DNA from 2 places in the Rhizobium sp. KDH_Rht_773_N genome. Region 1 is predicted to be linked to the other one. Evidence: predicted binding sites of a transcription regulator. Region 1 holds the regulator's gene; the other holds the start of a gene.
The links. The regulator LexA, encoded in region 1, represses DNA repair genes until DNA is damaged. The targets are predictions, from matches to a motif close to TGTTCNNNNTGTGTTCNG.
Positions count from the first base shown of each region.

Region 1 (4,274 bases):
CTCGATAAAGACGCCGGCAACGCCGACGGCAACGGCTGCGCGCGCCAGCGTCTCGACGAACTGCCGCTCGCCACCCGAGGTTTCCCCCTGCCCGCCGGGCTGCTGGACCGAATGTGTGGCATCGAAGATGACAGGCGCACCGGTTGCCGCCATGATCGGCAGCGAGCGCATGTCGGAAACCAGGGTGTTGTAGCCGAAGGAGGCGCCGCGCTCGCACAGAAGAACGTTTGGATTGCCGCTCTGGTTCAGCTTGCCGAGCACGTTCTTCATGTCCCAGGGGGCCAGGAACTGGCCTTTCTTGACGTTGATGACGCGGCCGGTCCTTGCCGCGGCCACCAGAAGATCCGTCTGGCGGGACAGGAAAGCCGGTATCTGCAGGACATCGACGACCTTGGCCACCTCGGCGCATTGTTCTTCCGTATGGATGTCCGTCAGAACCGGAATGCCGAGTTCCTTTTTCAGGTCGGCGAAGACCTCCAACCCCTTCTCAAGGCCCACACCGCGCTTGCTCGACAGCGAGGAACGGTTCGCCTTGTCGAAGGACGTCTTGTAGACGAGCCCGATGCCGAGCTTGGCGCAGAGTTCCTTCAAGGTACCGGCAACCATGAACGCGTGGTCGCGGCTTTCCAGTTCGCAAGCGCCGGCAATCAGCGACAGGCGACCGGTATTGGAAAAAGTAACCTTGCCGGCGCCCTCGCCGACCGTCACCACGGAGTTCGTATTGGTGCTCATGATCTTTCCTCGAAGGCGAAGAGCGTGCCCTGCCCGGGCGCCGGCTTCACCAGAATTCGGTTGGCCTTGCGTGTGTATGTGACCCCGTTAGCAGCCAAATGCGCTTCTGTCACGGCCAGATCGCCGACCGCAAAGAGGATTGCCCGTCCACGCAGGCCGCGATCGGTATCGGGCGTCACCAGATCGTAATAGGCCTCCAGTCCTTCAGGCGTCATCAGGCTGATCTTCGCATTGGCGGTGGCAATCTGCAGCCCGAAGCCCGTGTCGTCAGCTGACACGACCCTCGCGACCGATCGGACGAAAACACCGAAGGCGTTCGGCTCCGGCGCAGCCAGGGCAATTTCGGCAATACCCGTGACACCATTGGCATGCGTTTCCAATACGGCGCGATCGGCGGGCAACGGGTTCACGCGCTCGACGGCAAAGAGGAGGAAATCCGGCGCCCGGAGATCGGCGGCGAAGGCGAGCCGGAAGCCGGCAACACTTTCTGCGCCATCTGGCATTCTCACCGGACGCTCGAACTGCAGCAGCGAACCGGCGCTGATGCCGGCCTCGACGAATCGGGCATGTTCTCGCCTTGCATCGCCGGTGGCGAAGGCAATCGCGGAAAGGCCCTCGTCGCCGCAACGGAAGCGGAATGCCTGGTCACGGGCGGCAAAGACGTTGCCGCGACGCGCCGCCTGCTCGCTCTCCGCAACGCTCGCGACGCCCAAAGGCTCAAGATAGGTTTTGTCGGCAAAGAACACGCAGGCATTTTCCGTGCCGAAGGGATGGCGGGCATCAGGCGCGACCGTGAAACCCAGCTTGCCCAGCCTTTCGCGGGCAAGGTCGATATCCGTCACCGGCAAGACGAGATGATCGATCGGAAGCCTGTCTTTGCGCATCGGGTTCCCTCCAGCAATGACAAGGAGATGTGCTTCAGCAGGCCTTGCGAGGCAAGGGCGCGAAGGCGCAAGGGCCGCGAAAAATAAAATTCTCGACAGAATGAACAGAAGTTTTACGAAAATTTAGCCACTTGCGGAACACATATGGAACATATAGTGTCCGTTCTGGATTTGTTTCAAGACTGGGGTTACACGCCATGCTCACGCGCAAACAACAGGAACTCCTTCTTTTCATTCACGAAAGGATGAAGGAGTCAGGCGTTCCGCCGTCTTTCGACGAGATGAAGGACGCCCTGGATCTGGCCTCGAAATCCGGTATTCACCGGCTGATCACGGCACTCGAGGAACGCGGCTTCATTCGCCGGCTTCCGAACCGGGCGCGAGCGCTCGAAGTCATCAAACTGCCGGAAGCCTACAGCCCGAGCCTGCAACCCCGCCGCGGCTTTTCGCCGAGCGTCATCGAGGGCAGTCTCGGCAAGCCGCAGCCTGTGGCGCCTCCCGCCTCGGCCAAGCCGGCACCTGCCGCCGACAACGGCAATTCGGTCTCCGTTCCCGTCATGGGGCGCATCGCCGCCGGCGTGCCGATCTCGGCGATCCAGAACAATACGCATGACATCACGGTTCCGACCGATATGCTCGGCTCCGGCGAACATTATGCGCTGGAAGTTCGCGGCGATTCGATGATCGAAGCCGGCATTTTCGATGGCGACACGGTCATCATCCGCAATGGCAGCACGGCCAATCCCGGCGATATCGTCGTTGCACTCGTCGATGACGAGGAAGCGACGCTCAAGCGCTTCCGCCGCAAGGGCGCATCGATTGCGCTCGAGGCTGCAAACCCGGCTTACGAGACCCGCATTTTCCCGCCGGATCGCGTCAAGGTTCAGGGCAAGCTCGTCGGCCTCATTCGCCGCTATCACTGACCGGTGACAGGCCGGCGTCCGCGAATGTATTGCTTCGCCAGTCATAGGCGCGGTGACGCATCCAGGGGCGCTGCAACGTGTCGAATGCGGTGGTGGCCTCGACTCCGTCGGCTGTGAACCGAAGTTCGACGGAACCTGTCCTGCGCAACGTTTCGCCGGTAAAGAGCAGCGCGCCGGAACGGCAGCGGTCGAAGCGCAGCCGGACGGGGGTCACGACAATATCGGCCGTATCGCAGGCCGGCCCGAGATGGGCGGCATTGTCGACGACGGTCAGCCTCTTTCCGTTGGCGAGCGCGACGCTGCACCAGGCGCCCTTCAGGCAGGAGAAACGCGAGGGAGGGCCGGTGTCGGCTGCCTGTCGCATCGCCTCTCTGGCTTCATTCTGCTGATCCGGCGAAAGCTGCAACCGTTTGCCGTCAGGCGCGGCGGGCGCCTTGGCGGCTTGGAGCATTACCGGCTTGCGGTGCTCTTCGAGGGCAAGCGCCCGCTGCCATTGTTCGAAGATGAAGGCGGGCGGCTTCTCACGGTTTGAAGCCATCGCCTCTCCATCGACTATGGCAACGAGTCCGCCATCCTCTGAGATGGCGATATCGGGCGCCGCACCGGACGGGAGAACGGCCACAGCAAGCGTGGAGACCGCGACAATTGCTGTTCCCATGTGCCGCAGCCCCGTTCTGAGCAGCGTCAGCAGCAGAAAGCCGGAGACGGCTGTCGGGAAATACCAGCCGGGCAAGCGGCCGATATCTATATTGCCGCCCCACCCCGCGATCGCCTTGGCGATCGTGATCACCAGATCGAGCCCGAAGCCTGCCACCTGCCACAGCCAGCCGTCCAGGCCGAAGGGCATCAGCAGCATTGCCAGCATGCCCGCCGGCATGACGATGAAGGAAATGACCGGCATGGCCGCAAGATTTGCCGGCAGGCCATAGGCCGTCAGGCGGTGGAAATGCTCGATCGAAAACAGTGCCGTCGAGAAGCCGCCGATCAGCGACGTCAGGAAAACGCCGCCGAAGAAGCTGCCAACCATGGAGATCGGCTTCATGATCGGCAGCCTGGCAAGAGCGTTCTCACGCATCGGCCGCCGCTTCCAGAGATCGTAGCCGGCGACAAGTGCGAGCGTGGCGGCAAAGGACATCTGGAAGCTTGGTCCCAGCACTTCCGATGGCGAGACAGCGAGGATCACGAGAGCGGACAGCGCCACGTTTCTAAGGCTGATCGATGGCCGGTCGAAGAAGACGGCGACCAGCATGATCGCCATCATGATGAAGGCGCGTTCGGCGGAGACGGCAAAACCCGAGATCAGATAGTAGGCGGTTACCGCAGCGAGCGCGCCGGCGGCCGCGATCTTCTTGGTCGGCCACGCCTGGGCAATGCCGGGAAACAGGCTGAGGACGACACGCAGGCCGACGAAGAAGATGCCGGCGGAGAGCGCCATATTGAGGCCGGAGATTGCGATAATGTGGGCAAGGCCGGATTGCCGCAACGCTTCCGTCGTTTCATCCGAGATCGCGCGTCTCTCGTCGGTGACAAGGGAGGCGGCAAAGGCCCCGGTGTCGCCGGGCAGGGTGGAGCGGATCCGATCGCCGATGCCGCTTCTCAGGCGATAGAGCCACTCCAGGACGGCCTCATCGAGCGAGCCTGCCTGCTCCGACTGTTCCGCCACCTTTTTCGGCGCCCCATAGAAGAAGCCGTTGGCGCCAATGCGGTCGAAATAGGCGCTGAAGGCAAAATCGTT
Region 1 is NZ_CM129525.1:32,715-36,988, forward strand. It holds gene kdsA (3-deoxy-8-phosphooctulonate synthase) at 1-732, opposite strand, end outside; gene ACU8HS_RS00180 (VOC family protein) at 729-1,616, opposite strand; gene lexA (transcriptional repressor LexA) at 1,814-2,539, shown strand; gene ACU8HS_RS00190 (ComEC/Rec2 family competence protein) at 2,520-4,274, opposite strand, start outside.

Region 2 (4,274 bases), 300 kb from region 1:
CCTTCTTCTCCGCCCTGCAGGTGGAGCGCAACGTGATGTTCATGATCCTGACGCTGATCGTGCTCGTCGCCGCGCTCAACATCATTTCCGGCCTCATCATGCTGGTGAAGGACAAGGGCAGCGACATCGCCATCCTGCGCACGATGGGCGCCAGTTCCGGCGCCATCATGCGCATCTTCTTCATGACCGGGGCTGCGATCGGCATTGTCGGCACGATCGCCGGTGTGCTGCTCGGCGTCGTCGTCTGCATCAACATCGAATCCATCCGCCAGTTCTTCTCCTGGGTATCGGGCACGGTGCTCTTCGATCCGCAGCTCTATTTCCTGAGCCAGCTGCCGGCGGAAATGGATATCAGCGAAACGGTCTCCGTCGTCGTCATGGCGCTGACGCTCTCCTTCATCGCAACGATCTTTCCGGCCTGGCGCGCCTCCCGCCTCGACCCCGTCCAGGCCCTTCGTTACGAATAAGGCCGTGCCACAGGCCACGTTCAAGGCCCAATCCAAGGAATGCCGCATTCATGAAACGCAACGTCGTTCTCAAGCTCTCGGGCGTCGAGCGCCACTACGGACAGGGCGAAACGCTGCTGACCATCCTCAAGGGCGCGGATTTTTCGCTGACGAGCGGCGAGATGGTGGCGCTGGTGGCGCCGTCCGGCACGGGCAAATCGACGCTTTTGCATGTCGCGGGCCTGCTGGAACATCCCGATGGCGGCGAGGTGACGGTCAACGGCCGCCCCTGTGACGGCCTCTCCGACGAGAAGCGCACGGCGATCCGCCGCAGCGAGATCGGTTTCGTCTATCAGTTCCACCACCTGCTGCCGGAATTCTCCGCGCAGGAAAACATCATGATGCCGCAGCTCATCGCCGGCCTCTCGTGGAAAGAGGCGAGCGAGCGGGCAAAGATGCTTCTGGACTATATGCGCATCGGCCATCGCGGCACGCACCGGCCGGCGGAGCTTTCCGGCGGCGAGCAGCAGCGTGTGGCTATCGCCCGTGCCGTTGCCAATGCGCCGAGCCTGCTTCTGGCCGACGAGCCGACCGGCAATCTCGACCCCGAAACCGCCAACTACGTCTTCGACGCGCTCGAAGCGCTGGTGCGCCAGTCCGGCCTCGCCGCGCTGATCGCCACCCACAATCACGAGCTTGCCCGGCGCATGGACCGGCGCGTGACGATCTCCGACGGCAAGGTCGTGGATTTCTGATCTTCAGGCGACGATCAGGCCGCCGCGATAATCGAGCTCGTAAGCCTTCCGGCCACCCACCTCGATGAATTCGTGCCCGCGAAAATGCGTGCAATCGCCTTCGCTCGTATCGACATAGTGGCCGAGCGTGTGATCGAAGACCATGCCGCCGAGGAAGCGGCCCTGCCTGTAGAGCTGTGACAGGGCGGCGCGGATGATGCTGCCGGCGACCGTCGCATCGATGATGTCGGGCTCGATGATCCGCCCGAAATAGTTCATGGCCCAGACCGGCTTTTCCTCCAGCCACACGACTTCCTGACCGGCAAAATCCGTGCCGCCGAAATAGCTGTCGAGATAGCGCCAGATGCCGCGCTTGTAGCCGAGGTCATGGGCACCGATCCGATAGGAAGGCTGCGCCTTGGCGCCGGCGACATAGGTCTGCGATTTGGCTTCGACTATGAAGCCATTGAGTTCCAGAACGTCCATCGTCTCTCTGCTCCGACGTTAACCATGTCCCGCGGAAGCGGGAGGGAATCCTGTTGACAACAGAACATACATGGAACAAATTAAAAACATAAGAGCAAAGGAGAGCCAAATGACTGACATGATCCGTGATATCGCAGCATTCACCTCCATCGCAATGTTCATCGCCAGCTTCTCGCTGATCGTCATGGCAATGTAAGAATTCGGGGGACCGCATGGCTGCCATGCGGTCCTGAAGCGGGACTTTTTCTGGACAGAATCGCCTTCAATGCCGACAATGCGCGCTCTTCATTGAGGCGGTTGGAAGGGCATGTCATGGCGGATGCGGAACAGGGTGCGATCGGCGGAAAGCCGGGCTTCGTTCATCTGAGGGTTCATTCCGCCTATTCGCTGCTCGAAGGCGCATTGCCTCTCAAGAAGATCCTCTACAAGGCCTCCGGCGACAGCCAGCCGGCGATCGCCATCACCGATACCAACAATCTCTTCGTCGCCCTGGAATTTTCCCAGAAGGCGATGGACGAGGGCCTGCAGCCGATCATCGGCTGCCAGGTGTCGATCGACATGGAAGACGGTCTCGAAACCGAACGGCGGGGTGGTCAGCAGGCGCTCGTCAAGCTGCCTTCCATCGTGCTTCTGTCGGCGACCGATGCTGGCTACGAGCGGCTGGTCGACCTTGTCAGCCGCGCCTATCTCAGCGGCGAAGGCAACTCGACCGTCCATATCCGCTCCTCCTGGCTGGAGGAGATCGGCACGGATGGGCTGATCGCGCTCACCGGCGCCGCGACAGGCCCGGTCGACATGCCGCTGAAGGACGGCCATGCCGGCCCGGCGGAGACGCGGCTGCTGACGTTGAAGCGCATCTTCGGCGATCGGCTCTATGTCGAGCTGCAGCGGCACGGGACTTACGACAGGCGCCATGAACAGAAGGTCATCGGCCTTGCTTACAAGCACGACCTGCCGCTGGTCGCGACCAACGAGGCCTTCTTCCCGACGCGCGACGATTACGACGCGCATGACGCGCTGATGGCGGTCGCTCACAACGCCATCGTTTCCGATGACAGCCGCTTCCGTCTCTCGCCGGATCACTACCTGAAAAGCCGTGCCGAGATGGAAAAGCTCTTCGCCGATCTGCCGGAGGCGCTGGACAATACGGTCGAGATCGCAAGGCGCTGCTCCTTCGTGCTGAAGACGCGCAAACCGATCCTGCCGCGCTTCACCGGCGCCACCGCCGATCCGGAAGAGGCAGAACGCGCCGAGGCGCTAGAGCTTCGCCGGCAGGCGCAGGAGGGGCTGGACATGCGCCTGGCGACGCTTGGCATGTCGGCTGGCTACGAGGAGAAGGACTATCGCGAACGGCTGGAATTCGAACTCAGCGTTATCGAGCGCATGAAGTTCCCCGGCTACTTCCTGATCGTTTCGGACTTCATCAAATGGGCCAAGCAGCACGACATCCCGGTCGGTCCCGGCCGCGGCTCGGGCGCCGGCTCGCTGGTCGCCTATGCGCTGACGATTACCGACGTCGATCCGCTGCGCTTCTCGCTGCTCTTCGAACGCTTCCTCAATCCGGAACGCGTCTCGATGCCCGACTTCGATATCGACTTCTGCCAGGACCGCCGCGAAGAGGTGATCCGCTACGTGCAGCGCAAATATGGGCGCGAGCAGGTGGCGCAGATCATCACCTTCGGTTCGCTGCAGGCGCGCGCCGCATTGCGCGATGTCGGCCGCGTGCTGGAAATGCCCTATGGCCAGGTCGACAAGATCTGCAAGCTGGTGCCGAACAACCCGGCAAACCCGACGCCGCTGTCGAAGGCGATCGAGGAAGAACCGAAGCTGCAGGAAGAAGCGGCCAAGGAGCCCGTCGTCGCCCGGCTGCTCGACATTGCCCAGAAGATCGAAGGCCTCTATCGCCACGCCTCGACCCACGCCGCCGGCATCGTGATCGGCGACCGCCCGCTGTCGAAGCTCGTGCCGATGTACCGCGATCCGCGCTCCGACATGCCGGTCACGCAGTTCAACATGAAGTGGGTGGAGCAGGCCGGCCTCGTCAAGTTCGACTTCCTCGGCCTGAAGACCCTGACCGTGCTGAAGGTCGCCGTCGATTTCTGCAAGAAGCGCGGCATCGAGGTGGATCTCGCCAAGATCCCGCTCGATGACAAGAAGACCTACGAGATGCTGTCGCGCGGCGAAACCGTCGGCGTGTTCCAGGTTGAAAGTGCCGGCATGCGCAAGGCGCTGATCGGCATGAAACCGGACTGCATCGAAGACATTATCGCGCTGGTCGCCCTCTATCGCCCCGGTCCGATGGAGAACATCCCGACCTACAATGCCCGCAAGCATGGCGACGAAGAGCTGGAATCGATCCATCCGATGATCGACCATCTTCTCAAGGAAACGCAGGGCGTTATCGTCTACCAGGAACAGGTGATGCAGATCGCCCAGGTCCTGTCGGGCTATTCGCTCGGCGAAGCCGATCTTCTGCGCCGCGCCATGGGTAAGAAGATCAAGGCCGAAATGGACCAGCAGCGCGAACGTTTCGTTGACGGCGCGGTCAAGAACGGCGTCTCCAAGCCGCAGGCCGACAACATTTTCGAACTGCTGGCGAAGTTCGCTA
Region 2 is NZ_CM129525.1:328,391-332,664, reverse strand. It holds gene ACU8HS_RS01745 (lipoprotein-releasing ABC transporter permease subunit) at 1-467, shown strand, start outside; gene ACU8HS_RS01740 (ABC transporter ATP-binding protein) at 518-1,201, shown strand; gene ACU8HS_RS01735 (DUF5680 domain-containing protein) at 1,205-1,666, opposite strand; gene dnaE (DNA polymerase III subunit alpha) at 1,979-4,274, shown strand, end outside.
Region 2: the regulator LexA is predicted to act here: its motif matches at 1,727-1,744, upstream of ACU8HS_RS01735 (DUF5680 domain-containing protein).